DNA from 4 places in the Antarctobacter sp. genome. Region 1 is predicted to be linked to each of the others. Evidence: riboswitches for the same ligand, from Rfam matches in the RefSeq annotation. Region 1 holds a riboswitch; each other region holds the start of a gene.
What was found. A riboswitch is a leader RNA that binds a small molecule or an ion and turns the genes downstream of it on or off. The one in region 1 is predicted to bind cobalamin.
Positions count from the first base shown of each region.

Region 2: another riboswitch for cobalamin. It lies ahead of bluB (5,6-dimethylbenzimidazole synthase); the one in region 1 lies ahead of ACQY5B_RS06410 (hypothetical protein).
Region 3: another riboswitch for cobalamin. It lies ahead of ACQY5B_RS13865 (DUF1636 family protein); the one in region 1 lies ahead of ACQY5B_RS06410 (hypothetical protein).
Region 4: another riboswitch for cobalamin. It lies ahead of ACQY5B_RS13770 (DUF4198 domain-containing protein); the one in region 1 lies ahead of ACQY5B_RS06410 (hypothetical protein).

Region 1 is NZ_OZ255849.1:1,141,070-1,148,204, forward strand. It holds gene ACQY5B_RS06400 (hydantoinase/oxoprolinase family protein) at 1-1,674, opposite strand, end outside; gene ACQY5B_RS06405 (LysR family transcriptional regulator) at 1,745-2,671, opposite strand; cobalamin riboswitch at 2,784-2,987, shown strand; gene ACQY5B_RS06410 (hypothetical protein) at 3,104-3,406, shown strand; gene ACQY5B_RS06415 (mechanosensitive ion channel family protein) at 3,427-5,745, opposite strand; gene ACQY5B_RS06420 (PIG-L family deacetylase) at 6,111-7,135, shown strand, end outside.
Region 2 is NZ_OZ255849.1:1,832,349-1,839,483, reverse strand. It holds gene ACQY5B_RS09935 (RsmB/NOP family class I SAM-dependent RNA methyltransferase) at 1-618, opposite strand, end outside; gene guaB (IMP dehydrogenase) at 744-2,192, opposite strand; gene ACQY5B_RS09925 (hypothetical protein) at 2,229-2,654, opposite strand; gene bluB (5,6-dimethylbenzimidazole synthase) at 2,671-3,360, opposite strand; cobalamin riboswitch at 3,404-3,583, opposite strand; gene ACQY5B_RS09915 (hypothetical protein) at 3,664-5,172, opposite strand; gene ACQY5B_RS09910 (agmatinase) at 5,344-6,300, shown strand; gene ACQY5B_RS09905 (CaiB/BaiF CoA transferase family protein) at 6,428-7,135, shown strand, end outside.
Region 3 is NZ_OZ255849.1:2,677,804-2,684,938, forward strand. It holds gene cobN (cobaltochelatase subunit CobN) at 1-2,511, opposite strand, end outside; gene cobW (cobalamin biosynthesis protein CobW) at 2,545-3,600, opposite strand; gene ACQY5B_RS13865 (DUF1636 family protein) at 3,597-4,016, opposite strand; cobalamin riboswitch at 4,051-4,242, opposite strand; gene cobO (cob(I)yrinic acid a,c-diamide adenosyltransferase) at 4,334-4,942, shown strand; gene ACQY5B_RS13875 (DUF1289 domain-containing protein) at 4,947-5,834, shown strand; gene ACQY5B_RS13880 (HAD family hydrolase) at 5,831-6,439, shown strand; gene ACQY5B_RS13885 (cobyric acid synthase) at 6,436-7,135, shown strand, end outside.
Region 4 is NZ_OZ255849.1:2,658,443-2,665,577, reverse strand. It holds gene ACQY5B_RS13790 (energy-coupling factor ABC transporter ATP-binding protein) at 1-182, opposite strand, end outside; gene cbiQ (cobalt ECF transporter T component CbiQ) at 179-967, opposite strand; gene ACQY5B_RS13780 (NikL family nickel/cobalt ECF transporter subunit) at 964-1,545, opposite strand; gene cbiM (cobalt transporter CbiM) at 1,542-2,159, opposite strand; gene ACQY5B_RS13770 (DUF4198 domain-containing protein) at 2,164-2,967, opposite strand; cobalamin riboswitch at 3,092-3,294, opposite strand; gene ACQY5B_RS13765 (D-lyxose/D-mannose family sugar isomerase) at 3,424-4,113, shown strand; gene ACQY5B_RS13760 (aldo/keto reductase) at 4,179-5,183, shown strand; gene ACQY5B_RS13755 (fumarylacetoacetate hydrolase family protein) at 5,215-5,910, shown strand; gene ACQY5B_RS13750 (PACE efflux transporter) at 5,932-6,369, opposite strand; gene hemN (oxygen-independent coproporphyrinogen III oxidase) at 6,527-7,135, opposite strand, start outside.

The sequences.
Region 1 (7,135 bases):
GATTTCCCAACCCTGACCGGCATATCGCATGAAGACCTTGGCCTCGGCGTCTATCGGGGCCGTGGCATCGCAGGTGCGCACGAAACTTTCCGCCTCGTCGCGCAGTTCAGCGAACAGCGCCTTGACCGTCGCGGCGTCGAACTCCCGCATCCGGGTAAAGACCGAGCGGTTCGCCTCGAAGCTGAAGGGCGCGCGCAGGAACCCGATGGCCGATCCCACGCCCGCGCCCCGTGGCACTAGGCAGCGCGCAACGCCCAGTTTCTCGCAAAGCCGCGCGGCGTGCAGTGGCGCGGCGCCACCAAAGGCAATCATCGTGTAACGGCCCAGGTCTTCGCCGTTTTCCACCGCGTGCACGCGCGCGGCATTTGCCATGTTCTCGTCCACCACCTCGGCCAGACCGTAAGCGGCTTCCAGCGCGTCCATCTCCAGCGTGTCTCCGATCTCTGCCCGTAGCGCCCCCTCGGCGCGGTCCGGGTCCAGCGTGATGGAGCCGCCGGCGAAATTTGCTGGGTCCAGCTTGCCCAGGACGAGGTCCGCGTCCGTGACGGCGGGTCGCGTGCCGCCGCGCCCGTAGCAGGCCGGGCCGGGTTCCGATCCCGCGCTTTCCGGGCCGACACGGATCTGGTTCATCGCATCCACCGAAGCCAGCGAGCCGCCCCCGGCGCCGATTTCCACCATGTCGATCACCGGGATCGAGATCGGCATCCCCGAACCTTTCTTGAACCGGTAGCTGCGCGCCACCTCGAAGACCCGCGCCGTCTTGGGCGTATGCCCGCGGATCAGACAGATCTTGGCCGTCGTCCCGCCCATGTCAAAACTCAATACCCGGTCCAGCCCGTGCCGTGCCGCGATCTCGGCGGCAAAGATCGCGCCCCCGGCGGGGCCGCTTTCCACCAGCCGTACCGGGAATTCCGCCGCCATTTCCAGCGAGAGGATGCCGCCGCCCGAATGCATCAGGAAGACGGGGCAATCGGCCCCCTCGTGCGCCAGCCGTTCCTTCAGCCGGCCAAGATAGGACGCCATCAGCGGGCGGATATAGGCGTTGGCGATGGTGGTGTTGAAACGCTCGTACTCGCGCATCTGCGGCGAGACCTCGGAGGACAGCGAGATGTCCACACCGGGCAAAGCTTCGGCCAGCACCTCGGCCACCATGCGCTCATGCGCGTCATTGGCATAGGCGTGCAAAAGGCCCACGGCGACACTGCCGTATCCGCCCGCGCGCAGGGTTTCGGCCAGGGTTTCGATCTCGGTCCGGTTCAGCGGGATCAGGACACCGCCGTCCGCGTCCATGCGCTCATTCACTGTGTAGCGCCGGTTCCGGGGCAAGAGCGGCTCGGGCAGCACGAGGTTCAGGTCGTATTGCTCGAACCGGCTTTCGGTGCGCATCTCGATCACGTCGCGGAAGCCGGCGGTCGTGACCAGCGCCGTCTTTGCGCCGCGTCGCTCGATCAGCGCATTGGTGGCCAGCGTCGTGCCGTGGATCACCTGGGCGATCTGTCTCGCGGCCACGCCTGCGAGGTCGCAAACCCGGTGCAGCCCCTCGACGATGGCCTCTTCAGGGGCGGCATGGGTGGTCAGCACCTTGGTCGAGGTCAGCCCGTCCGGCCCTTCCAGCACCACGTCGGTAAAGGTCCCGCCGATGTCGACGCCAAGGCGATAAAGCGGTTCGGGCATGATGGGCTCCTGTCGGTGGTCCCGTCGAGCCTAGCGACCTGACATCATGCGATCCAATTATTTGATCGGATCAGGAGGATCGAGTTTTCTTATCCTCTGGGGGCGCCAAGTGCGCGCGCGCCACCTCCTGCGCCAGTTCGGCCGCCCGGGCGACATAGGACGGCGCCAGCCCCGCGTCGTAACGTGCCCGAAAGCGCAGCGGGTCCGGCACCCAAAGGTAGCGCAGGGGCACCAGCCGCCCGGCGGCGATCTGGTCGCGCAGCATGATCTCTGGCAGGCAGGCCAGCCCCAGGCCGTCCAGCGTCATCTGCAGGCAGGCGGCAAGGTTGGTCGAAGGCACCAGCCGCACGTCCAGGTCCGGGTGCGAGGCGACATGGTCGCGCAATTGTTCGAAGGGCAGGGTGCCACGGGCATGGGTCAACACCGGGTGCCGCGCGATGTCGCGCAGGCTCAGCGCGCGGCCCTGCAGGCCCAGGCCCGGCGCCGCGACCCAGACCTGTGGAAACGCGCCAAGGTCCACGCCACCCGAGATCTGCCGCCCGAACGGGCCGCTCTGCAACGTCAGGTCCAGCCCCCGGCTGAACAGCGAGGGCGAGAGATTGGCGGACAGATCCACCGTCAGTTCCACGTCGATGGCCGGAAACCGATCCTTGAGCGCCCGCAGGAAGGGGCCCAGCCAGCTGTGCACGATCATCTCTGTCACGCCGAGACGCAGCACGCCCTCGAACAGGTGATCTTCGCCAGCGGCGGCGACGAACCCGTCCATCGCGGTCAGAACGGCCCGGGCTCGGGGCAGCATCGTCCGGCCCGTCGGCGTCAACCGGACCGACCCGGCGTCGCGGTTGAACAGGCGCAGCCCCAGTAGCGATTCCAGCGCCGAGATCCGGGTCGAGATATTGGGCTGGGTCGTGTTCAGCCGTTCCGCTGCACGACGAAAGCTGGCCAGGTCGGCCACCTGCACGAAGGCTTCGAGCTGTTTGACGGTGATCTGGCCCATGCCTGCACTCTGTCGCCTGCGTTGCATCGGCGCAAGCGGCGGACATGGGGCGGTATTGCAGCGTTCAAGCAAGTCATCCGGCCCGAACCGCTTGACCGGGCGAGAGCGCTGCGCCACTTTGACCACAGATGGTGACCGCGCCCGCGCGGTCTGAAAAGGGAACGCGGTGAGGGGCTTTGTCCCAAGTCCGCGACTGCCCCCGCAACTGTAAGCGGCGAGCCATCCCGAAGTGACCACTGGGCCGCAAGGCCCGGGAAGGTTCGGGACAGCGCCTTGACCCGCAAGTCAGGAGACCTGCCATCGCCGGGCGCCTTGCGCCCAAGCCACTCAACCCGGGCGGGGTGCCCCGGAGACGCGAAAGACGAATGGCAACCTGCCACCCGTCCTGCCGCCGATCCATGATCCCCGCCCCAGCCTTGCGCGGAGGGCGCGATGACGATCGAACGGGTACTGACCCTATTGCAGACACGGGCCGAGACACCGGAACGGGCCCGGGAACTGGCCAGCATGGGCTACATGCAATGGCTGGGCAGCCTGCCGGGATGTGCAAGCTACAAGGAAGAGGCGCTGCATGCCTGGACCTGTGCCCAGCCGTTTGCGGGCACAGATCCGGCGGTGGCGGTGTTCTGCGACTTGCTGCATCACTCGATCCGGTGCCCGGCGGTGCCATTGGACCTGCCCTTGCCCCAGCCGCAACGACGCGGCGGCGCGCGGAAACGGCGGCTGTCGATCTGACCGGAGCTTTGCGCCGCAATCTATGCCGTGGTCGGACCTGACCCATTGTCTGCGGCCAGGTGCACGGTCTGCGTCGGGTAGGCAAAGTTGATGCCCAGCTCTTCGGCCAGGGACAGGATATCGAGGATCAGCGCCTGTTGCGCGGCGATCTGCGCCTCGTAGCTGAAAACGCGGAAGTGCCCCCATAGTTCGATGTCGATACTGTGGGGGCCCAGCGACGTGATGCCGATCGTCACATTGTCGGTCTCGGCCTCCGGTTGATCGCGGTAAATCTCCATCAGCCGCGCCACGAACTGTTCCAGTTGCGCACGCGGGGTTTCGTAGGTGAGGCCGATCTTCATCAGTACGCGACGCCTCCGCCGGCTGCCCCAGTTGGATATCACCTGGTCAGAAAGCTGGGCGTTGGGCACGATCATCAGGGTGTCGTCCAGCTTGCGCAGGCGCGTCGAACGCAGGCCCACCGTTTCTATCACGGCCAGCGAGTCGGCTGCCTCGACGAGGTCGCCCTTGCGGAAGGGACGGTCGGACAGAAGGATCGCGCCGCCGATGATGTTGGACACGGTTTCGCGTGCGGCAAAGGCCAGGGCCACGCCGCCGATCCCCAGGCCGGTCAGGACCCCTTCGTAGGGCAGGCCGGCAACATCGGCACAGCCGATCACCGCCCCGACGACGATCAACAGTTTCATCAATCCCTGGGCCAGCGACAGTACGATTTCGTCCGTGTAGGCAAGGGTCTGCGTCGCCTTGGTCATAAGTGCGTCAAAGATCAGCGAGACGATACGATAGGTCAGCGCTGCGCCGGCCAGGATCAGCAGCATCGCGGACAGGCCCGACATCACGCCGAAAGCCCGCAACGTCAGGCCCAGCCGCTCGCTGGCGTCAAGGAACAGCAAGGCGACGGCCATCAAGCCGACCGGGCCGGCCAACTGTCCCACAAGGCGTCCCCTCTGGCTATCCCGTCCCGCCAGGCGGCGCGCGACGACCGATCCTGTCATCAGCACCAGCGTCATGACCCCTAGGTAGGCTAGCACTCCCATCCATTGCCAGGTCTCCAGTCCCCAGGCCTCGGCTTGCAGCCAACCGGCACGCGCAAGGACCGCCTGCCGCGTGGCAAAGAACTGTGACAGGGGCGGTTGCGTGGTCAGGCCGGGCGCAAGAGGCATCTTTTCGAGGGCCGCGTAGATGTCTGGCAACTCTGCCATCGTCTCGCGTGAGAAACGCCAGCGCCGCTCCACGGTGCGCCCCTCGTCGTCGAGGATGTCCGTGGGCGCGATGGTGATGTCGCCGACCGGATGGCGATAGTAGACATACGGCAGGGGGCGGTTGGGATCGTCGGGGATCTCCTGCCAGTAGACAAAACCGATCCGGTCGATGCTCTGGCGGAGGTAATCGGCCATCAGCGCGCCCTCGATCCGGCGCAACTGGCGCGGAACGTGATCAAGGTTCAGCGCCCGCAATGCACGGGCATCGCCCGCGCCGACCCAGTCATTGGCACCAAGGAGAAAGTCCATCATCACCATGCGCGGACTGCCGGCTCGCGCCCGTTCGAGCGCCTCCAGCGTGTCGTGCCCCCGGGCATCAATCAGTCGTTCCAGATCTGCCTGCAGGATCACGGCAGGCGGGACGACCAGTTGCCACAGTCCATCAGCTCCCAGGCGGAACCGTAGGCTGTGGCCGGCGCTTGTGCCAGCCGGGCTGATCTCGAAGGCCAGCGTCTCGCCAGGCTCTGCCCCGGCGGGCGGGACCGGTGCATCCCAAAGCCGGAAAGTCGAGATGTCGAGGATGTGCCAGAGCGCGCGCCGCCGACGTTCCCGGTCCGACGAGTCCCCGTCCGGGCTATCGTAAGTCAGCAACGGTTCGATCCAGCGTACCTGGCCTTCGCGCCCGTGGTAGATGGCGTCATTGCCCGCGGTGAGGATGCTGCGCAGCGTCGCCTGCGGAGTGGCGCCGCTGAACCAGGCGGGGCGTTGTTGCTGGGCGATCGCGGCGCGATGCCCGTTCCACCAGTCACCTGACCCGAAACGCCCGGCAAAGCTTTGCCCGTCCGCCGACAGAACAAAGATGAAATCGCCGCTTTCCCCACCCTCGGACCATGTGCCGCGCAGAACTCCGTCGCGCGTTACGCCGGCGACGGTGCCGCCGCCGGGCTGGTAGGTGCCGCTGACCGCGTCGCCGCGTTGTTGCAGAATCAGAAATGCCTCTCCGGAGGACCAGAAGGTCTGCCAGTCGCCAGGCCAGCCGGTATGACCCTCCGGTTGTGCCGCCAGCGCGCGGGGCAGCATCAGGCTACAGGCCAGCAGCATCGTAAGGGCGGCGATACGGCGAAGGGGAAGGGGCATCCGTCGGATCCGTCTTGGGGTCGCGACAGCATAGGCGCATGCGCGGCCCTCGTTGCGATTCGGGTCGGTGGGCCGGTCCTTGTTGGCGCCTGCGTGGCAGAAGGGTCACGGCGTTGCGCGGCTTTGGGTCAAAGTTGTCACAAGTCGGCGCGAGCAGAGGGCTTTGTTTCGTCTGCGAACCCGGAACAGAGTGTTTCCCGGCGCTGGATCCCAAAACCGGACTCGCGCAATGTTGGCATGTGTAAGGTGACGCGAGGTGAGAGTGTGGCTTTTTTATGGCCATATCCGAGCGCGCCCCGCGCCTGGACCGGACCGGCAGGCCCCCGGCACCGAAGGGCCTGCGCCAGGACAGGGATCTTGGGTAAATGGCATTGCCGACCTTGAACGGATTGTTCACCGGCCCGCTGCGCATCGATGTGGCGGTGCAGTTCGACATGTTGGGCGATGGCGCGTCAAAGCCGCTGATGGCGCTGGGCGTTCACGGAGAGGCGCCGCAACTGGTCTTTGGGCAGATGGGCGCCAGTGCCGATCTTTACTTCGATTTCAGCCAGGGCGACGAGAGCTATCGCTTGGTGGCCGAGGATGCGCTGGTGGCCGGGGAAACCGCGACCTTCTCGGCCCAGATCGACAGTGATGGCGTGATGTCGATCCTCAAGGACGACCATCCGCTTGCGCAGATGCAGGCCGAGGTGCCCGTCCGACTGCCCGTTGCCGATCTGACCGATGCGGCCACCGGCCTTGATCCCTCGGTGATCGATTTGACGGTCGAGCCGCTCAGCCCCGCGGACCCGGGCGGTGACATGGCCATCGTCGCGCATGCCGACGATGACCTGCTGTTCATGAACCCCACCATTGCCGAGACCATCGCCGCGGGCGACCCGATGACCACGGTCTACCTGACCGCGGGCGATGCCGGGCAGGGCGCCGACTACTGGGAGGCGCGCGAGGCCGGGGCCAAAGCCGCCTATGCGCAGATGGCGGGCTCTGGCCCGGATTCCTGGGTGGACGAGACCGTGACCCTAGACGTCGGTGGCGAGGCCTGGGAGGTGCAAAGCAGCTACCTGGCCGATGCGCCGCAGGTGCGCCTGTATTTCCTGCGTACGCCCGACGGGATCGACGGCGCGGGCACCCAGGCCTATGGATTTGGCAGTCTCGAACGGCTGGCCGAAGGGCAACTGGCCGAGGTCACGACCGTGGACGGCGCGGTGACCTACACCTCGGACGAACTGACCGAGGTCCTGGGGGCGATAATGACGCGGCATGCCCCGCAAGAGGTGATGTTGCAGGACGACACCAGCGAGATCGAGCACAGCGATCACGTCCACGCAACCGAGTTCGCCAAGGCGGCGCTGGAACTCTATGGCCAGGACGTCGGTGTGACCCTGTACAC
Region 2 (7,135 bases), 690 kb from region 1:
GGCCGCATCCTGCAATTCCACGAGGCCGTCGAGATATGCGCCGCTGCGCATGATCCTCCGGGCACCCTCCGTCACACGCAAAGCGGTCGCCGAAAGCTCATGAGGTTCGGCCAGAATCCCGTCTTGTCCCAGACGCGCCATTGCGGTTTCAGGCGTGGCCCGCAAAAGATTGACACGGAGAAAGACATCGGCCCGGGATCGAAGGGCCAGCGCCGTCGCATCTGCCTCTGCCCCCAGGCTGTCCCGGAAACGCGGCGCCAGCCAGTCCGGCAGGTCCAGCGCCGCCGCCCCGTGCGGCGCCTGCCCGGCGGCCAGTTCATCTGCATCAAGCGGGGCCGGGGCATGGCCCTGCCCCGAGAATACCTGGGCGGGATCTTCTTCCCTGAGGCGGAGCAGCCCCAACAAACGCGCCCGGCCGGTTTCGCCCCCGCCCAGGGCCGCGGTCGACCGCCAGCAGCGCAGCGCGTCGAACACAAGGTCGCGTACTGCGGCCCGGTCCTTGGATCCGGCATAGCGGGCAGAGCGTCCCCAGCTGGTCAGGGCCTGTTCCGCCGCCTGCCCGGCGGCGATCCGGTCCAGCAATTCAATGGCGGCCTGCACGCGGGCGGCGGGGGTCATGGGCTGTTCTCCAACGGCGGCAATCGCCTCTGCCTAGACCAGAGACACAGGTTTGACGATGCCCCGGCGCATGTTCCGCGCCGGGGCATTGTTTCAAAGTTTACCGGAAACAGTCCGGACAGAACTCATCCAATCCGGTAATTGGGGCTTTCGCGGGTGATCTGAACGTCGTGCACATGGCTTTCCTTCAGCCCTGCCCCGGTGATCTTCACGAAGGTGCAGTTGCGGCGCATCTCCTCGACCGTGGCGCAGCCGGTATAGCCCATCGCGGCCCGAAGTCCGCCGACCAGCTGGTGCAGGACCACGCCCGCCGGCCCCTTGTAGGGAACCTGCCCCTCGATCCCTTCGGGGACCAGCTTGTCGCTGGCCGCGTCCTTCTGGAAATAGCGGTCAGCCGAGCCGCGCGCCATGGCGCCCAGGCTACCCATGCCGCGATAGGCCTTGAACGACCGCCCCTGGTACAAAATCACCTCGCCCGGGCTTTCGTCTGTCCCGGCGATCATGGACCCGACCATCGCGCAGGAAGCCCCCGCCGCGATGGCCTTGGCGAAATCGCCCGAGAACTTGATGCCGCCATCCGCAATCACCGGCACGTCACCGGCCGCCGTCGCACATTCCATGATCGCGGTCAGCTGGGGCACGCCGACACCGGCCACCATCCGCGTGGTGCAGATCGACCCGGGTCCGATCCCCACCTTGATCGCATCGGCGCCCGCGTCGATGAGGGCCCGCGCGGCATCCGCCGTCGCCACGTTGCCTGCGATCACCTGCACCTCGTTCGACAACAGCTTGGCGCGTTCGACCGCTTCCAGCACACCGGCGGAATGGCCATGCGCCGTGTCGACCACGATGATGTCGACCTGCGCATCCGCGAGGGCCTGAGAGCGTTCATAGCCCGAGTCGCCAACGCCCGTGGCCGCCGCGACGCGCAGACGCCCGAGGTCGTCCTTGCAGGCGGTCGGGTTCACCACCGCCTTTTCCGTGTCCTTCAGCGTCAGAAGCCCCGTCAGCTTGCCGTCCTTGTCGGTCACCAGCAGCTTTTCGATCCGGCGGGCCTTCATCAGGTTGATGGCTTCCTCGCGGTCCGCCGGTTCGGTCAGGATCGCGAGGTTGTCGCGGGTCATCATGGCGTGAACCGGCGTGCCGTCGTTCTCGGCAAAGCGCATGTCGCGGTTGGTGACGATCCCCACGACGCGATGCGCCTCGTCGATCACGGGAAAGCCGGTAAAGCCGTAGCGCTCCGTCAGCATCCGGGCATCGCCCAGGGTCTGATCCGGGCGCAGGGTGACGGGGTTGTAGACGATGCCGCTTTCAAAGCGCTTGACCCGCCGCACTTCGCGCGCCTGTTCCTCGATCCCGAGGTTCTTGTGGATCACCCCGATACCACCGGCCTGCGCCATGGTGATCGCCATCCGGCTTTCGGTGACGGTGTCCATCGCGGAACTCAAAAGCGGAATATTCAACGCAATCGACTTGGTCACTTGCGTCCGGGTGTCCGCCGTCGACGGCAACACGTTCGAGGCCGCGGGAACAAGCAGGACGTCATCGAAGGTCAGGGCCTCGCGAATCTCCATTGGGGCACTCCTTGGGAGGGATCGGTTGGCGCGTCCCTATCGCATGCGGAGACGGGAAAGGAAAGAGCGCGCGGTGCGTCGCGGCGTCGTGCCCGGATCGGGGTGAAAGATATCCTCTTCCAGCGGCACGTCGAACCGCCAGTCAAACGGAAAGACCCGGTCGCGCGGCAGGTCCAGCGTATCCGGGGCCTGCGGGTCCTGACTATCGATCCAGCCACTGTCGCTGAGCCAGAAGATCGCGCGCAGCGTGCCGCCGCTGTCGGTATCCACGACAAAGACCGAGGCCAGTTCTGCCCCGTTCGAGAGGATCGAGGTGCCGTGCATCCAGTAATCGCCGTCGGCCCTTGACACCTGCGACGGGTTGCGAACCGCGTGCTGCCCGGTCTGCGGATCACTGCGCAGGACAAAGCGGGGCGCGCCGTGCAACAGGTTGATGCGCTTCATCGTTTCCTGATCTACCACGTCTGACCTCTTGTGCTCACTCGGGCGACACGTCTTGCCAATGGTCTTCCATGATCAGGCTGTCCAGGTCCAGCCGCTTGCGCCAGCCCCGCGCCTGCAGTTCCGGCTGGCCAAAGGCCTCATCGATATGACCGACGCAAAGGTAGGCGACGACCTCAACATGGTCGGGCAAGCCCAGCAGCGCGCGCAGATCCTCTTGCCGAAAGATGCTGACCCAGCCGACGCCCAGCCCCTCGGCCCTCGCCGCAAGCCAGAGGTTCTGCACCGCGCAGACCGTGGAATAGAGGTCCATATCCCGGTTATGCGTCCGCCCCAGCACCACCTTGCCGCCGCGGGTCCGGTCGCAGGTCACCGCGATGTTCAGCGGCGCCTTCAGGATGCCTTCCAGTTTCAGCGCGGCGTATCGGCTCCGCTTTTCACCTTCGAACATGGCTTCGGCCTCGGCATTGGCGGTCTCGAAGGCGGCATGGACCGCCCGCCGCCGGGCCGCATCGCGGATCAGGATAAAGTTCCAGGGCTGCATGAAGCCGACCGAAGGCGCCGCATGGGCCGCCTCCAGCACGCGGCGCAGCATGGCGGGATCAATCGGGTCGGGCAGGAATTCGTTGCGCACATCCCGCCGCGCGCAGATCACATCGTAAAGTGCCTGACGCTCGCAGGCGGAGAATTTGCGCGCTTTCTCGGGCGCAGCTTGGGGATCGGGCATTCTTCGGCTCCGCAAATGACAATGACCGGACGCTGTCCAAGGCGCCGGTCCGTGTCGTCAGGCCGGTCTTCTGGCTTGGGGTCTGCCGGGGCGGACGCCTTCCCGGGGCTGGCCCCAGTGGCATCTGTCCGCTCCATCCCCCTTACAGCGGCGGGCCCGCGCCGGACTTGCACCGGCTTCCCGATTCTCCCCATATCGGGGCACCTGACAGCGCCAGAGTGCGTCAGTCCATCCGCAGGGGCAACCATCCAGGCGCAACAGGCGCCCCAAGAGGCGCCTGCACGGATCCGGCAATTGCGGGTTTCAGTCAGAGGCTGCGTCGGCCTTTTTCTTGTCCGCCTTCTCGACCGCCTCGCCAATGGACTGGACCGACCAGGCGAAATCCACGTCCAGCGCCGTATCGAAGACCCAGTAGTCGCGCGGGACATAGAAATTCGCCGCATAGCCCGAGCCACGTCCGCCCCAGGCCGCAAGACCGTGACAGGTCATGCAGTTGGTCTGGATGCCCATGTCCGTCGTCGTCGTTGTCCAGCCGCCGGCGCCATCGGGGATCTGTACGGTCTCGGTGATGCCGATGACCGGCGTGCCGAACCCGGCCTCCAGGTAGGGGTTGAAGGCCGTCACCAGCGCACCGACGTTCTTGCCCCCGACAAGGGGTTGCGCCGGCACCAACATCGAGTAGGCCGGCGCCATCGCGTAATGCGCCGCCTGCGTGGTCAGCGTGTCAGGCCGCGCCGAGGCGATGGCGGCACTGGAGGGCGTGTTGGGCCGCGCGGCATCCGCCTCCCACCAGAAGGTCTGCCATGTCCACTGGGTCGTTTCCCGAGACGTGACATGCATGGCCACCAGCAGGGCGATGGAGGTTTCGCCGTCGGTCAGGTCGCTGCTGTCGCCCGTCGACTTGTTGACGAAAGCCGCATCCTCATCCTTGAGGTTGACCGCGATGAAATCGTCGACGGAATAGATGTTCCCCTCGGACGGGCTTTTGCAGTTGACGTCGACGCCGGTCGATTTTGTCGGGCCATCAAGGTCAAGATCGACATAGACGCATTGCTGCCAGAGCGTTTCGGGATAGCCGCCTTGTTTCATGTCCGGTGTCCAGTTCGCCAGGTCCGGCTCTCCGGGCCAGGCCGTAAAGGCGTATAGCCTGCGGGTCCGGCCGTCTTCGCCCGTCCATTCGGTGATGCGATCGTCGGTGATCAACTTGTAGACCGGTTTGACGTTCACCGCCGCGTCGGGAAAGCGCACCTTGTCTCCCTGCTCCAACAACCGGTCCAGCACCTCTGGTTTGCCGGTGCCGGTGTCCAGCAGGTACTGCGCCGAGGGCGGGCTGTAGGCCACGTTTTCCAGCACGTCTGTATTCACGATAATCCCGGCGGCATTTTTCGCCGGCTCGGTGCCGTCCTTCTTTTCCTGCGCCGCGTTCGCGAGGAAACCATCGACCAGCCCGTGTTTGAACATCTGATTGGACTCGCCCAGCCGGAACCGGTCTTCCGGGGCCTCGCCGGTAAAGACGTCGATCACATCCGCCTTGGTCAACCAGGTCTGATAGGTCAGTCGGGCATAGGCGCCCTCACCCTCGACCGGTTTCGTCAGGCCGGCCCAGATCCCCCAGGCATGGGCATGGATGGCGCCCGTATTCTGCGGTTCGGCCCGAATCCAGGCGTCGATCTCGGCCTCGGGCGTCGGAAAGCGGACGCCAGGCGCAGGTTCCGCTGGCATGTCGACGCCAAAGTCCTGTGCCAAGACTGTCAGCGGCAGCCCCGCCAGCGCGATGGCCAACAACGGCCCGTTCTTGTTCAAAAGGTTCATTCCAGTCCCCCATTGCAATCAAAGATTGTATTCATGTGACGCACGGTAACCCCTCACCGCGTGTACACAAGAACAACCTTTCAACCTTAACGATTAATTTTATCCTGACGCGCAATGCCCCTTGTTGCGCGCGCCCCTCCGACTAGGCTGGCGCCAATCAAGGAGACCCCTATGAGTCACGGTTACGAATCCGGTCGGCTGAACCTTCCGTTCACCGGCATCTGCACCTTTGCCAAGGCCCCCTATCAGCCCGATTGGTCCAATTTGCAGGCCGACGCGGCAATCCTTGGTGCGCCTTTCGACGCGGGAACCCAATGGCGCGCGGGGGCACGGTTCGGCCCGCGCGGCGTGCGCGAGGCCTCGACCCTGTTCAGCTTTGGTCATGCAGGTGCCTACGATCACGAGGACGACGTGACCTATCTGGACGGCGTGCAACTGGTCGACATGGGCGACGCCGACATCATCCATACCGACACCGCAAGCAGCCATGCCAACATCCGCCGCGGCGTCGAGGCGGCGCTGGCTGCGCGCGCCCTGCCCGTAACCATTGGCGGAGATCATTCGGTCAACATTCCCTGCATCGAGGCCTACGAAGGCCGCGCGCCCTTCCATGTCCTGCAGATCGACGCGCACCTGGATTTCGTCGATGAACGGCACGGCGTCACCCGCGGACATGGCAATCCGATGCGTAGGGCGGCGGAGAAATCCTGGGTCACCGGGCTGACGCAACTGGGCATCCGCAACGTTTCGTCCACGGCGCGCGAGGGTTACGAGGATGCGCGCGCCCGTGGCTCCGACATCCTGTCGGTCCGGCAGGTGCGCAGGCTGGGCCCCGAGGCCACCGCCGCCCGCCTGCCCGAAGGCGTGCCGATCTACATCACCATCGACATCGACGCCTTCTGCCCGTCGATCGCGCCGGGCACCGGCACACCCAGCCACGGCGGATTCCTCTACTACGAGGTGCTGGAGATCCTGCAACAAGCGGTCCGCTCTCATCCGGTCGTCGGAATTGACCTGGTCGAGGTCGCGCCGGACTACGACCCGACCGGCAGCACCTCGATCCTGGCCGCACAACTTCTGATGAACCTGCTGGGTTTCGTCTTTCACGCCGGGTTGCCAAGACCCTAGGCTGAATTCCGCATCAAATATGCTGCGCACCCGCGAAGGATCGCGCAGCCCCCATCACAGGCCTTGCCGTCACCGCCTTGTCGCGTTTCTCTGGTGTAGAGCACCCGACCCAGAACAGGACCCGCCCATGACCGCCCCCCTTGCCGGATACGTCATTCTTGACCTGACGCATGTCCTTGCCGGCCCTTTCTGCACGATGACGCTGGCGGACATGGGGGCGCAGGTGATCAAGGTGGAACCCCCCAAGGGCGGCGATGATACCCGTGCTTTCCCCCCCTTCAAGGATGGGAAATCCGCCTATTTCGCAGCCATCAACCACGGCAAGAAAAGCATCGCACTGAACCTCAAGGCCGACGAGGATCGGCTGATCTTCGAACGCCTGCTGGCCCGCGCCGACGTCATCGTCGAGAATTTTCGCCCCGGGGTGATGGAACGTCTGGGCTATGGCTGGGACGACCTCCACGCGGCCTTTCCCCGACTGGTCTATGGCGCGGTATCCGGCTTTGGCCATTCCGGCCCGGACGCGCGGCGCCCGGCCTATGACATGGTGGTCCAGGCGCGCGGCGGCGTGATGTCGATCACCGGCGAAAAAGACCGCGACCCGGTGCGCGTGGGCGCCTCGATCGGGGATATCGTGGCGGGCATGTTCCTGTCGCAGGGCATCCTTGCCGCGCTGCTGGACCGCGACCGGTCCGGCCTGGGGCGCAAGATCGACGTGGCCATGCTGGACAGCCAGTTGGCGATCCTTGAGCACGCGGTGGCTCTGACCACGGTGACCGGCAAGGCGCCGGGACCGTCCGGGGCCCGCCATCCCTCGATCACGCCCTTCGAAACC
Region 3 (7,135 bases), 1.5 Mb from region 1:
GACCTCGATCCCGCTGACGCGCTCGCTGCCCTGGTCCCAGACGGGGCGCACCCCCAAGAGATGCAGCGCCATGGCAAACTCCTCGCCAGCCGTGCGCATTGTGGCCGAGCCCCAGAGATCCACGATCAGCCCGCGCGGCCAGTCGCCCTCGTCCTGCAGGTGTCGCCGCACCAGTTCCTCGCCCAGCTTGACGCCCTGAGCATAGGCGCTGCGCGTCGGAACCGAGCGTGGGTCGGTCGTAAACAGGTTGCGCCCCGTCGGCAGGACATCGCTGCGCCCCCGGTACGGCGAGCCTGACGGTCCGGCCGCGATCCGCTTGCCATCCAGCGCGTCGATCAGCGCACGACGTTCCGCCGCGACGGACTCCGCCGCATCGATCCCGCCACCCGTCACGGGCGCCCGCCCCCAGACGTGCAGCCCATCGCCGAACTGGCTTTCCTTGATGTCACAGACAAAGCGGTCGATCCGGGTGATCGCCTCGGCGGTGCTGGCGCTGGTCTCGAGGCCGAGATCCCCTTCGACCCCAACCGCTTGCGCTTCGGCCCGAATGTCCTGCATCAGCCGATCGCGTCGTCTTGGATCCAGCCCGTCGGCATTGGAAAACTCGTCCAGAAGCGCCTCGAGCCGGGCCAGCCGTTCCGGAACGGCGGCCTCGCGCAAGGGCGGTGGTACATGGCCCAGCGTCACCGCGCCGATGCGGCGTTTCGCCTGCGCTGCCTCACCGGGATCGTTGACGATGAAAGGATAGATTACCGGCATCCCACCTGTCAGCGCCTCGGGCCAACAGGCATTGGACAGCGCGACCGATTTGCCGGGCAGCCACTCCAGCGTGCCATGCGCGCCGATATGGATCAGCGCATCCACTCTCTGCTGCAGCCACAGGTAGAAGGCGACATAGGCATGGCGCGGCACGCGGGACAGGTCGTGGTAGTCGTCGTCTCGCTGCTCCGGCGTGCCGCGTTCCGGCTGCAGCGCCACCAGCGCCTTGCCCCGCTTCAGCACGCGGAAGGAAAATTCGCCATCGACAACATCCGCATCCGCCTCGGGCACACCCCAGGCGGCCTCGAGATCGTCACGCAAGGCCTCGGGCAGGCGCGCCAGTGCGGCCCTGTATTCTCCCAGGGGCCAGTTCAGATGCGCCGCGCGCAGCGCCTCCGCCGACACTTCCGAACCGACGTCGTGACCGGTCTCTGCGAGATCGGCAAGGATCGCCTCTGCCGAGGCAAGCGCGTCCAGCCCGACCGCATGGGCCAGGTTCCAGTCGCGCCCCGGATAGGTTGAAAGCACCAGCGCCAGCCGCCGGTCGGCTTCGGGCGTGGCCGCCAGCCTGGTCCAACGCGCAACACGATCGGCTGCGGCCATCACCTGCACCGCATCCGCCGCATGGGCGACGCGGGCAAATTGCAGATCCGGATCGCGCGCCTGCGGTTCCTTGAAGGACACGGCGCCCGTGAACAGCCGCCCGTCAACTTCCGGCAATACCACGTGCATGGCCAGGTCGGCGGGGGACAGGCCCCGCTCCGCCTCGGCCCAGGCCGCGCGCGAAGAAGTCGCCAGGGCCACCTGGAAGACAGGCACATCTCCCGCATCCAGCGGCGAATCCCCCTCGGCCCCGCGCCCGGAAAAGGCGGTTGCATTGACGATGGCGACGGGCGCCAGGTGCGCCACCTGCCGCGCCAGCCATCCCGAGGCGCCCGGCGCCTTCAGCGAAGGCGCGAACAACCCCAAAACGTCAAAGCCGCGCGCCCGCAATTCGGCGCATAGCGCCTCCATGGGCGCCATGTCCGCCGATACGAGGTAAGAGCGGTAGAAAACCAGGCAGACCAGCGGGCGCGGTTTCTTCTCTCCCGAAATCCTCTCGGGGGGGCTTGCCTCCGGCAAGCGGGGGGCAGACAGCCCCCCTCCGCCCTCGCCATCCCGCAACGCCGCCAGAACCGGGCAGCAGACCCCGTGCTCCGGCAGCCAGCCGCCGACCTGCGGCAACCCCTTGGCGCCGCGCACCGGCCCGGCATAGAGCCCCGCCGCCAACGCCATCTGTGCCAGCGCGGCCTGGGCCGCCACCGCGCCGCCCGCGTCGCAAAGATGTGCCAACCGCCGCAGGGTGGAGACCGGCAGGGTCGAGACCTCGTCCAGCCGCGTATCGACCCGCCCATCCCCCGGCAGCACCGCCAGGGCGATCCCCTTCGCCTGTGCCAAGGCGGCGATCTGCTGGATGCCATAGGCCCAATAGGGCACGCCACCGATCAGCCGGACCAGGATGCCCTTGGCCCCCTCCAGAGTCTGTTCAACATAGGTGTCCACAGAGAGCGGATGTTTCAGCGCCGCGATATTGGCCAGCCGCAACGAGGGCATTCGCCCCGCGCGCCCGCCGCCCCGCTCCCAGCCGGCGGCAAAGGCGCCGAGGTCGGAATCCGAGAAGGACAGCACCACAAGGTCCGCCGGGCTTTGCGCCAGATCGGTCGGGGTCTCGCTCTCTTCGAGTCCGTGGCTTTCGCGAAAGATGACGTGCATGACACCGCTCCGGCGCGGCGGGTAAGGCCCGCCTTACTCCGCCGCCTCCGTGGCCACGCCCAGCACGGCCCGGATGGCATCAGGGCGGATATCGTCATGTTCGGCGATCACGACAAGCCTGCCTTGACGGGGCTCGTCCGCTTTCCACGGACGGTCGTACTGATGCCGGACCCTTGCGCCAACTGCCTGCACCAGCAGGCGCATCGGCTTGCCCGCGACACTGGAATAGCCCTTGACCCGCAGGATGTTCTGGCTTTTTGCCAGTTCCTCGATCCGCGCCACCAGATCGGCGGGGGCGGACACCTCGGGAATGTCGACGACGATCGACTCGAAATCGTCGTGTTCATGGTCGTCATGGTCGTCGTGATGGCTGGGACGCGCATCCATGTCGTCCTCTGCCGCCGCCTCCAGCCCCAGGATCACCCGCGGATCGACGGCCCCCTCGGCCACCTCGATCACCGGCAGCGGTCGCGGCGCCTCGGCGGCAATGATCTCCTTGGCCTTTGCCACGCCCTCGGGGCCCGCAAGATCCGGCTTGGTCAGCAGGATGATGTCGGCGCAGGAAATCTGGTCCTCGAAGACCTCCGACAGCGGCGTTTCGTGATCCAGCGAGTCATCCGCCAGCCGCTGTGCATCCACCTTGGCCACGTCGGGCGCGAAACGCCCCGAGGCCACCGCCTCTGCATCGGCCAGCGCAATCACGCCATCCACGGTGATTTTGGACCGGATATCCGGCCAGTCAAAGGCTTTCAGCAGCGGTTTCGGCAGAGCGAGACCCGAGGTCTCGATCAGGATATGTTCCGGGCGCGGGTCCAGCGCCATCAGCGCCTCGATCGTCGGAATGAAATCATCGGCCACGGTGCAGCAGATGCAGCCGTTGGCCAGTTCCATGATGTTTTCCGCCGGGCAATCGGGGATGGCACAGCCCTTGAGGATTTCGCCATCGACGCCCACGTCGCCGAACTCGTTGACAACAACGGCCAGCCGCTTGCCGCCGGGGTTCTGCATCAGGTGGGTGATCAGCGTCGTCTTGCCCGAGCCCAGAAAGCCGGTGATGACGGTGACGGGAAGCTTGGCGAGATCAGTCATGTCTGTTCCTTTTCCGGCGTTCCGGTCTGTTCGGGCGGGATGCGCGCGATGCAATTGCGTTTGAAATGTTCCGGCCGCGCGCGCCAGGGGATCACCCCGTCACGGGCCGCATGATACAGCGCGACACCTTCGGCCAGCAGGTCCGGATGCGACGCTTCGTGAAGGTTTCCGTAGACGTAGGTCCAGCGTTCCGGCCCCCCGCGCATGGCAACGGAACAGCCATAGTCGCAGTTCTGCAGGCATTCCACCGGCGTCAACGTGACACCCTCGGGCATCTCGCGCTCGGCAAGCGCATCGTGCAGGCGCTGGCCCGGGCGCACACCGCCCTCCGGCACGTCTTCGCCGCGCCGACACTTGACGCAAACCAGCAGTTCGACCGGCGCCTGGCCCGCGTCCTGCTGCGTATCGTGATCCATTTCAGACCTCCTCCGGGGCACCCCGCCCGGGATTAAAGTTGCACCTGGGATGGCAGGTCTCCTGGCTCGCGGGTCGCGGCACCCCCGCGCCTTCCCGGCCGGTCTGGCCAGTGGCACGTTGCGAGGGCGCTCACCGCTTACAGTTGCGGGGGCAGCCGCGGGGTTTCACCGCGTTCCCTGTTGTCCTCCCCGGGTGCTCCGGGGAACCATCGTGAGGGGGGTGGTGCGACAGACGGGCGGACATGTCAATCGCGAAGCACGTTGACGGGGCGCGACACGGATGCAATTCCTGCCTGAACCGATCAACGGAGCGCGCAATGGACGAGATCACCACCCGCCACAACGAAAAGATGCGCCGCATCAAGGCCGCCCGCGACGAGATGATGAAGACCAAGACCGAGGAAAAGGGTCTGATCATGGTCCACACCGGCAAGGGCAAGGGCAAGAGCTCGGCCGGGTTCGGTATGATCATGCGCTGCATCGCGCATGGCATGCCCTGCGCGGTGGTGCAATTCATCAAGGGCAACTGGGACACCGGCGAAAAGACCTTTCTGCGCGACCGCTTTGCCGAGGAATGCCGGTTCTTCGTGTCCGGCGAGGGCTTTACCTGGGAAACCCAGGACCGCGAGCGGGACATTGCCGCCGCCCAGAACGGCTGGAAGATCGCGCAGGAACAGATCCTCGATCCCGAAATCAAGTTCGTCCTGCTGGACGAGATCAACATCGCCCTGCGCTATGACTACATCGACATCGACGAGGTGGTGGACTTCCTGCTGCACCAGAAACCGGTCATGACCCATGTCTGCCTGACGGGCCGCAACGCCAAGCCGGAACTGATCGAGGCCGCCGACCTGGTGACCGAGATGGACCTGATCAAACACCCCTTCCGCGACGGCGTGAAGGCACAGAAAGGCGTGGAGTTCTAGGCCCATGAGCCGCATGACCCGCCTGCCCCCGGCCAGCCCCTGCGTGGCGCGATGCGTGATCGACGAGGCATCGCAACTGTGCACGGGATGCGCCCGCAGCCTGGACGAGATCGCTTGCTGGGGTAGTGCCTCGGACGATTTCCGCGCCGGCGTCTGGGCCGCCTTGCCCGCCCGCGCCACGAACATGGGGCTGAAGACGCGCCGCCTGTCCTGGCAGGGTGACACGCTCTTGACCGAAACCGCGCGCCGCATCGCGGAAGACGGTGCGCGGCTGGTGGCGGGCATATGGGGGGCCTCGGGAGAACTGTCGCGCCTGCCGGGGACAGAATGCGCGGCACAGATCGGTGATGGCGTGCTGACCCTGCAACTGGACAATGCCGCGCTGCGGCTGGAGGCCGCGCGCTACCTCACCGCCTTCGAGATAGACCGCCCGGAGGCGCCGACACTGATCGCGCTTGCCGTTCCGATCGGTCGCGCCCTGCGCGATCCTGCCCGCTCCCTGACCGCGCTTGGCCCGGACGAAGACGCGCTTTTGCCGCGCGATGCCGGTGGCACGCGGTTCGACCTGGGGCTAGGCAGCCGCGCCGCCCGATTCACCGTCCGTTGCGACAAGGCGCTTGCTGCGAGGCTGGCCCGCTGCCAGGGCACCGCGTGGCCGGATCACCTGTCGCGCAGCGGCCTGGCCCTGCGGGACGCCGCACCGGTGCGGGTGATCGAGACACCCTGTCTGCGGCTTGAGATCGACGCCGAGATTCCCCCGCCGGACGGCGCCTCTCCAGAAGGGCCGCACACGCACCTCTTGCCGGACCACGTGGCGCAGCGGCTGGAAACGCCCCCGACTGTGCCCTTGCCCGCCGGCTATGTCGCAACTGCCCTGATCTACCCTCAATGACCACCGAACTTGTCGTCTGGGACTTCGACGGCGTTTTGAACGCCGAACCGCCGGGCGAACCTTTCGGATGGGTCGCCGACCTGGACCGGACGCTGGGTCTGTCGCCGCGCGCCTTTCGCGCCTTCCTGAACCGGCCGGGACAGGCCGCACGCGTGTTGCGCGGCGCGCTGCCACTGGAACAGGCGCTGGCCGACTGGCTGGCCACGCAGCACACGGATGTCAGCGCCGCGGTCTTGCTGGACCATTGGTTGCAGGCCGAGGACCGGCCCGACAAACAGGTGATCGACTGGCTGGCACGCAGTCCCGCGCGCGCCGTGATCGGCACCAACAATCCCGCACCGAGGGCAGATTATATCATGGATGTCATGGGGTTGTCAGAACATGTCGAGACGATCTTCGCCTCTGGCCCGATGGGTGTCGCCAAGCCCGATCAAGGTTTTTTCGGCCAGATCGAACGCTGGTCGGGGATGATGCCGCAGAACCTGCTTCTGATCGACGACAACCGCGAGAACCTGGCCTCAGCAGCCCGGCGCGGCTGGCAGACCTTTCACTTTGACGCGCGCACTCGCCTTGATCTGCCGGTCCGGCTGGGGATCGCGCCATGAGCCGCGCGGTGATGATCCAGGGCACTGGGTCCAATGTCGGCAAGTCCATGCTGGTGGCGGGTCTCTGCCGGGCGGCGCTGCGGCGTGGCTACTCGGTGGCCCCGTTCAAGCCGCAGAACATGTCGAACAATGCCGCCGTGACCTCTGACGGAGGCGAGATCGGGCGGGCGCAGGCGCTTCAGGCGCTGGCCTGCGGCTTGCCGCTCCACACGGATATGAACCCGGTCCTGTTGAAACCAGAAACGGATGTGGGCGCACAGGTGGTCGTTCAGGGCAAGAGAGTGACCACCGCCAAGGCCCGAGATTACGCGAAGTTGAAGCCGCAACTTCTTGGTTCCGTTATTGAAAGCTTCAATCGACTCAAGGCGGTGCATGATCTGGTGATCGTCGAAGGGGCCGGCAGTCCGGCAGAGGTGAACCTGCGCAATGGCGACATCGCCAACATGGGGTTTGCCGAGGCCGCAGTCGTGCCGGTAATCCTTGCCGGAGACATCGACCGGGGCGGCGTGATCGCCCAGATCGTCGGCACCCAGGCAATACTGCCGACCGAAGACGCCAACAGGATTTCCGGGTTTATTGTCAACAAGTTCCGCGGCGATCCTCGTCTTTTCGACGAGGGTTACAAGCTGATCGAAGAGCGCACCGGCTGGCGCGGCTATGGTGTCGCCCCCTGGTTTCCCGAGGCCTGGCGCCTGC
Region 4 (7,135 bases), 1.5 Mb from region 1:
ATGGTCACGGTGCCCGAGCTGGGCCGTTGCAGGCCGAGGATCATCCGCAGAAGTGTCGACTTGCCCGCGCCGTTGGGGCCGGTCAGCGACAGCCGTTCGCCGGGGCCAAGGCGCATCGAGGCGCCCGCCAGCACCGGGGGCTGGCCGGGATAGGCAAAGTGCAGATCGTCCAGTTCGATCATCGCAGCGTCAGTTCCAGTGTCAGCAGCAGGGCAAGGGCGCCGGTTAGAACCAGCGCAAAGAGCGCATCGGCCCGGGTACAGCGGAACTCTTGCAAAAGCACGATCCGGCCCGAGAATCCACGGCATTTCATCGCGCCCAGCAGGCGTTCGGAACGTTCGATGGCGCGCACCATCATCATGCCGACGAGATAGCCGAAGCTGCGGTAGCTGTGCCAATTGGTGCCGGGGCGAAAGCCGCGCACCTTCATCGCGGCGCGCAGGCGCAGGTATTCCTGGCGCAGCACCTCGACGTAGCGGATGGTGAACATCAGCAGGTGCACCAGGGTTTCCGGGGCCTTCAGGCGATAGAGCGCGTGGCCCAGCGTCACCGGCTCCATCGTGCCGACAAGGGTGATGAGGGCAAGCACCACGGCGTTGGCGGTCAGGCCGATCTGGATTGCGCGGGCGAGGCCCTGCCAGGAGGCGGGATAGCCCCAGAGGGTAAAGATCGGGTCGCCGGGCACGGTGAAGGGCAGGAGCGCCAGCATGAAGAGGATGAAGCCGTCGACCATCGCGACTCGTTTCAGCGTCTTGCCGGGCGGCAGGCGCGAGAGGGTCAGCAGGGTCAGGGACAGCGCCAGGGCGGCGGAAAGCGCGATCAGGCTGTCGAGGGCGACCACGAAGATGCCGTAGGCGACGGCGGAGAGGATGCGCACGCGCGGGTCGAGCGCCGCGATCGGGCCGGGGCCGCGCCGGGCGCCGTCGCCGGGCAGGGCGGCGCTGGTGTTCGACAGGATATGCGTCACGCCCCGGCCTTGGTTTTCAGCTGACGGCGGGCGGCGATGTAGAAGCCCAGCCCGAACAGCCCGAGGATATAGCCCATGCCGCCGAGGATGGTCTGCAGGTCGTTCTTTTCGCGGTAGGCGGCGATCTCGCGGCGCAGGGGGCGCATCTCGTCGCGGACGATGCGGGCGATCTCGGCCCGGTCGGCATCCGACAGCGCGACGCCGGGCGCGGCCGGGGCGGTGGCGGCGGCGGGCGCCGCGGGTTCGGGCGCGGCGACGCCGAGGATGCGGGCGACCTCTTCGGCGGGCATGGTGACATTGGCCAGGTGCCCGGCGCCAAGATCGGCGCGGAAGGTGTGGGCGACCGGCTCTGTCGGCTCGAAGGTGAAGAACCCGTCGGCGTCGGTCACGGTTTCGCCCAGCAGCGCGCCGCCGGGACCGTAGACCTCGACCGGCTGGTCGGTGGCCATGTCGCCGTTGGAAAACCCGATCTCGCCCTCGATGGCGCTGCCCGAGGGAAAGACGGCGGCGATGACCTTGTGCGCCAGCGCAGGGGCGGGCAGGGCCAGCAGGGTCAGGAGAAGGGCGAGCCGGATCATGCCTGGACGTCCTTCATCGACAGGAAGAGATCGGGTTTGACCTTGCGCGCGAGGAGAACGGCAAAGCCGGTCAGGAGGCCCTCGATGACCATGATCGGCAGGTGGGCGACAAAGACCAGATGCGCCACGGCAAGGAATTCGTCGCCCGAGAACATCAGCGACAGGGCGACGAAGAGCGTCGTCAGGGCGGTGGCGCAGGCGCCGCCGATGCCGCCCCAGATTGCCGCGGCAACCGGGCCGCCGCGCAGGATCAGCGGGCGGAAGAGCAGGCCGACGATCACCGCCGCAAGCGCGATGTTGACGGTGTTCACGCCCAGGACGGTCAGCCCGCCAAAGCCGAAAAACACCGCCTGCAGCAGGAGGCCGACGAAAAGGGCGGGGAAGGCGGCCCAGCCGAGGATCAACCCGGCCAGACCGTTGAGGATGAGATGCACCGACGACGGACCCACGGGCACATGGATCAGCGAGGTCACGAAGAAACTGGCCGAGAGCACGCCAGCCGCCGGGATACGGTCCAGCGGCAGGGCGCGCAGGCCCAGGGCGATGCCCCCCGCCGCCGCAACGGCGCCGCCGATGACGACCGGGTTCGAGAGGGCTCCGTCGACGATGTGCATGGGGTTACTCCAGTTCCCAGGCGCGAATCCACAGGACCGCGTCCTGGCTCAGTTCCTTGCCTTCATGTTCGGTCACCGGACCGGTCCCGAGGGCGGCAAAGCCCCAGTAGCCTGCCTTGGGAATGCCGAAGGTGAAATAGCCGTTGGCATCCGAGATCGCCACGACGGCCCCGCCGGGCGGCGGGCTGGCGACGGGGGCGGTGGCGGCGGATCCGTCCATGTCCGGTTCGGCGGCCATGTACTCGATCTCGATCTCCGCGCCGGCGACGGGTTCGCCATCGGCCAGCACCTGCCCGGTGAAGGTGGACCCGGCGATCACGTTGTAGGGCTTGATCAGCGGCAGGATCTCGGTCGGCAGGCCCACCGGCTCCATCCAGTCGGTCGGCAGCGTGTTGCGGTTCAGCACGGACTTGGTGAACTGCTGGATGTAGGTGTCCTCGGATTCCTCGAAATAGGGCTGGGGCACCGTCACCAGCACATAGTCGCCCGAGCGTTTCACCGGAACCGAGCCCCGGAAGGCGGCGGCGGAATTGCTGGCGCCGGTAAAGGTGATCGGCTGCAGCGTGTCCATCAGGTCGGTCTTTTCGCCGCGATGGATGACATAGAACTCCTGCGGGCGGTCGAGGTCCATGACATGACCGTTTTCGAAGGGGTGCCAGAACACCAGCTTGACCGGCACGTCGCCGGGGCGGTCGATCAGGGCGTCGGTTGTGTATTCCAGCAGGAAATGCGCGGGCGCCGCGGTGGGCAGCGCCATCATGGCCGCAAAAAGGGCCTGTTTGCCACGGGTAAAAAAGGTCACTGTCATCGTCCTTGTCCAGTCTGCGCCATCCCCGGCGCAATGCGGTGTGCAGACGTGGGACAAGGCGGCCGGAGTCCGGACAGGACACAGGCCAGACGCTCACCCCGACGTCCGGTGGAACCGTGGCCATGCGGGCCACGGGTGTCCGGCAGGTCTCCTGACTCGCGGGTCGGTGCCTGGGCCTGCCTTCCCGGATTGCTCCAGTGGCGTCTTGGCCCGGCTCTCCGCTTACAGTTGCGGGGGCAGTTGCCGGATTGGCGCGGATGCGCCGCACGGCATTCCCTCTTTCCCCCGGAAAGTCGCCTTTCCGGGACCGGTCACGTCACCGTGTGTGACAGGTTCGCCAATGCGGGGCAATGGTCAAAGTGACGGGCCGGGGGCCTCTTTCGGTTTGACGGTTGACGGGGCGCGGCGGGCGGCGGATAGCTGTGGACGACCGCTATCGCTAACGGAGGGCAAGGCATGAAACGCTCGCGCATCAACGCCATCATGACGGAGGCGGACGAGATGATCCGTCGCCACGGGTTCACCCTGCCACCCTTTGCGCAATGGTCGCCAGAGGCCTTTGTCGCGCAGGCGGGCGCGGCGCGGCATGTCATCGACGCACGCTGCGGCTGGGACATCACCGACTATGGCGCCGGGCGTTATGACGAGATGGGGCTGTTCCTGTTCACCCTGCGCAACGGGCTGCTGTCGGACCTGACCTCGGGGCGGGGGATGTGCTACGCGGAAAAGCTGCTGATCTCGAAACAGGATCAGCTGTCGCCGATGCACACCCATGTCATCAAGGCCGAGGACATCATCAACCGCGGCGGCGCGACGCTGGTGGTGGAATTGTACGGGTCTGACGACAAGGGCAATTTTGCCGAGGATCGCGGCGGCACCGTGATGTGCGACGGGATCGTGCATGACTACACCCCGGGCGAAAAGCTGCAACTGGCGCCGGGCGAAAGCGTGACCCTGCGGCCGGGCGACTGGCACGCCTTCTGGGGCGAGGGCGGCGACGTGCTGATCGGCGAGGTCAGCACCGTGAACGACGACGAGACCGACAACATCTTTCGCGAGCCGATCGGGCGGTTTTCCGACATCGAGGAGGACGAGCCGCCGCTGCACCTGCTGGTCAGCGACTACAAGGCCTGGCTGGAGGCCTGAGGCCGGGACTTGCCAAGCCGGGACGCGGGCGCCACTGTCCGCCTGACAGCGGATGAGGGCAGGACATGCTGAGACGTACACTTGGACAGGGTCGACCGGAGGTCTCGGCGCTGGGCATCGGGGCGATGTCCTTTGCGGGCTTTTACGGTGCCGTGAGCGAGGAAGAGAGCCACGCGGTCCTGGACGCGGCGCTGGACGCCGGTGTCGATCACATCGACACCTCGAACGTCTACGGCATGGGCACGTCCGAAGAGATCATCGGGCGTTTCCTGAAACGCTATGCGGGCAAGGGCGGCAGCCCCTTCCGCATCGCGACCAAGGCCGGGATCACTCGCGACCCGGAGACGGGCGCGCGCTGTTTCGACAATTCCGCCGCCCACCTTGAGGCGGAACTGGACAAGAGCCTGGGGCGGCTGGGGCTGGAGCAGGTCGATCTGTTCTATGTCCATCGCCGCGATCCCCGGATCGAGATCGAGGAGGTCACGGCGACGCTGGCCGGGCTGATCCGCAAGGGCAAGATCGCCTCGTTCGGCTTTTCCGAGATCGCCCCCACCAGCCTGCGCCGTGCCGCCGCCGTGCATCCGGTGGCCGCCGTGCAATCGGAGTATTCGTTGCAGACGCGCCTGCCGGAGATGGGCCTGTTGCAGGCCTGCGAGGAACTGGGCACCGCGCTGGTCGCCTTTTCTCCGGTGGGGCGGGGGCTGCTTTCGGATACGCCGCCGACACCGGAACGGGTGGCGGCGGCGGGGTTTCTCAAGGTCAATCCGCGTTTCACCGGTGGCAACCTTGAACGCAACATCGCCGCCAGCCAGCCCCTGCGCGACCTTGCCGCCGAGGCGGGCTATGCCACGGCGACGCTGGCGATCGCCTGGGTCCTGTCGCAGGGCCGGACCGTGCATGCGATCCCCGGCACCCGCAGCCCGGGGCACCTGCACGAACTGGTGCGCGGGGCCTCGATGATGCTGGGCGATGACCTCAAGGCCGAGATAGAGCGCTGCCTGCCGCTGGGCTGGGCGCATGGCTCGCGTTATTCGCCAGAGCAGTGGGTCGGCCCGGAATCCTATGGCTGACCCGGCATTCCCAAACACAAGGACAGTTGACATGGACTATGTTTTTCCGCCCGCAGCGCAGGCCAGTGCCGCCGTCGAGGGCAGCGCGGCGCGCTTTCCGGTGCGTCGCATCTTTTGCGTCGGACGCAACTATGCCGCCCATGTGCGCGAGATGGGCAAGGACCCGGACCGCGATCCGCCGTTCTTTTTCACCAAGCACGCGGGCGCTTTGGTCGAGAACGGCGCCACCGTGCCCTATCCGCCCGAGACAGAGGACCTGCACCACGAGGCGGAACTGGTGGTGGCCATCGGAACCGGCGGGCGCGACATCGCCGAGGCGGACGCGCTGTCCCATGTCTGGGGCTATGCCGTGGGCAATGACCTGACCCGGCGCGACCTTCAGGCGGTGGCCAAGAAACAGGGGCGGCCCTGGGACTGGGCCAAGGATTTCGATGCCTCCGCCGTCGTCGGCCCGGTGCATCCGGTGGCCTCTGTCGGCCATCCGGACAAGGGATTCATCCGGCTGAAGGTCAATGGCGAGACGCGCCAGGACGGCGACCTGGCCGAGATGATCTGGACCGTGCCCGAGGTGATCTCGATCCTGTCGCAGTCGATGAAACTGGAACCCGGCGACCTGATCATGACGGGCACGCCTGCGGGCGTAGGCGCGTTGGTGCCAGGGGATACCTGCGGGATCGAGATCGAGGGGCTGGGCCGGGTCGAGTTCGCGATCGGCCCGCGCGGCTGAGGCGGCGCAATGCCTGACCGGTCAGCCTGCGCGGTGCGTCCCATGCCTGTCTGGCGGGGGACAGACCCGGTCGTAGGCCCAGTTGAAGGCGAAGGCGTAGACCAGGTAGAACCCGGCAAAGGCCAGGTCCATCACCAGCGCCTGCCAGAGCGATATGCCGAGGTACCAGGCCATGAAGGGCAAGAGCAGCGCCAGCAGCCCGGTCTCGAACAGCAGCGCGTTCAGAAGGCGCAGGCGCAGCGTCTTTGCCGTGGTGCCGCGCCGGTGGTGCAGGATCCGGTCGAAGCCGGCGTTGTAGAGCATGTTCCACAGCGTCGCGACCGCGGACCCGACAAGGCCAACGGTGCCGATGTCATGGGCCGGCATGTGAAAGGCAATCGTGCCAAGGGGGACGATCAGGCCAAGAGCAATGAGTTCAAAGCACAGCGCGTGGCGCAGGCGATCAAGCGGGGGGCGCATGGCAACCCCCGGGACGCGTCCGGGCCGTCCCGGGGGTGTTCCAATGCTGGAGGTCGTCCTCTGACGCCTAGATGGGCCTGCCCGCCGTGGCGTTCAAGGTTGAGGTCGAAAGAATTGCCGGCCCCCGGCGGCCGCTGCGGACCGCCGGGTGTCGCTGTCAGGAGGCCTGGCTGTAGCGCGCGCCGTCGGGCGTGTAGCCGTCGAACAGCCGCGCCACCATCCGCGTCAGGGCGCGGCCCTCGGGGTGGATGGCCAGGGTGCCGTTGCCAAGCGTCACCAGTTCGCCGAAGCGTTCGGCGGCCAGGGTCATGTCCTCCCGCAGGTTGTCGGCATCGGGGCCGAACTCTGCCCGCAGCGCGTCCAGGTCCAGCCGGAAATCGCACATGATCATCTCGATCGCGCGGGCGCGCAGCAGGTCGTCGCCGGTCATGACATGGCCGCGCGTGCCCGCCAGGTCACCGGCATCGATCCGCTGGACATAGGCGGGCGTCGCCGGGGCGTTCTGGACATAGCCCGTGGGCAGGCGCGAGATCGACGAGGCGCCAAGGCCGATCAGCGTGGCGCAGCGGTCATCGACATAGCCCTGGAAGTTGCGGCGCAGGTGCCCGGTGCGCGCGGCCAGGGCCAGCCCGTCGTCGGGACGCGCGAAATGGTCGATGCCGATGCTGTCGAACCCCGCCTCGGCAAAGCGGCGCGCCGCCAGTTCCGCCAACTGAAAGCGTTCCACCTCATGCGGCAGCACGGCCTCGTCGATCAGTTTCTGCCG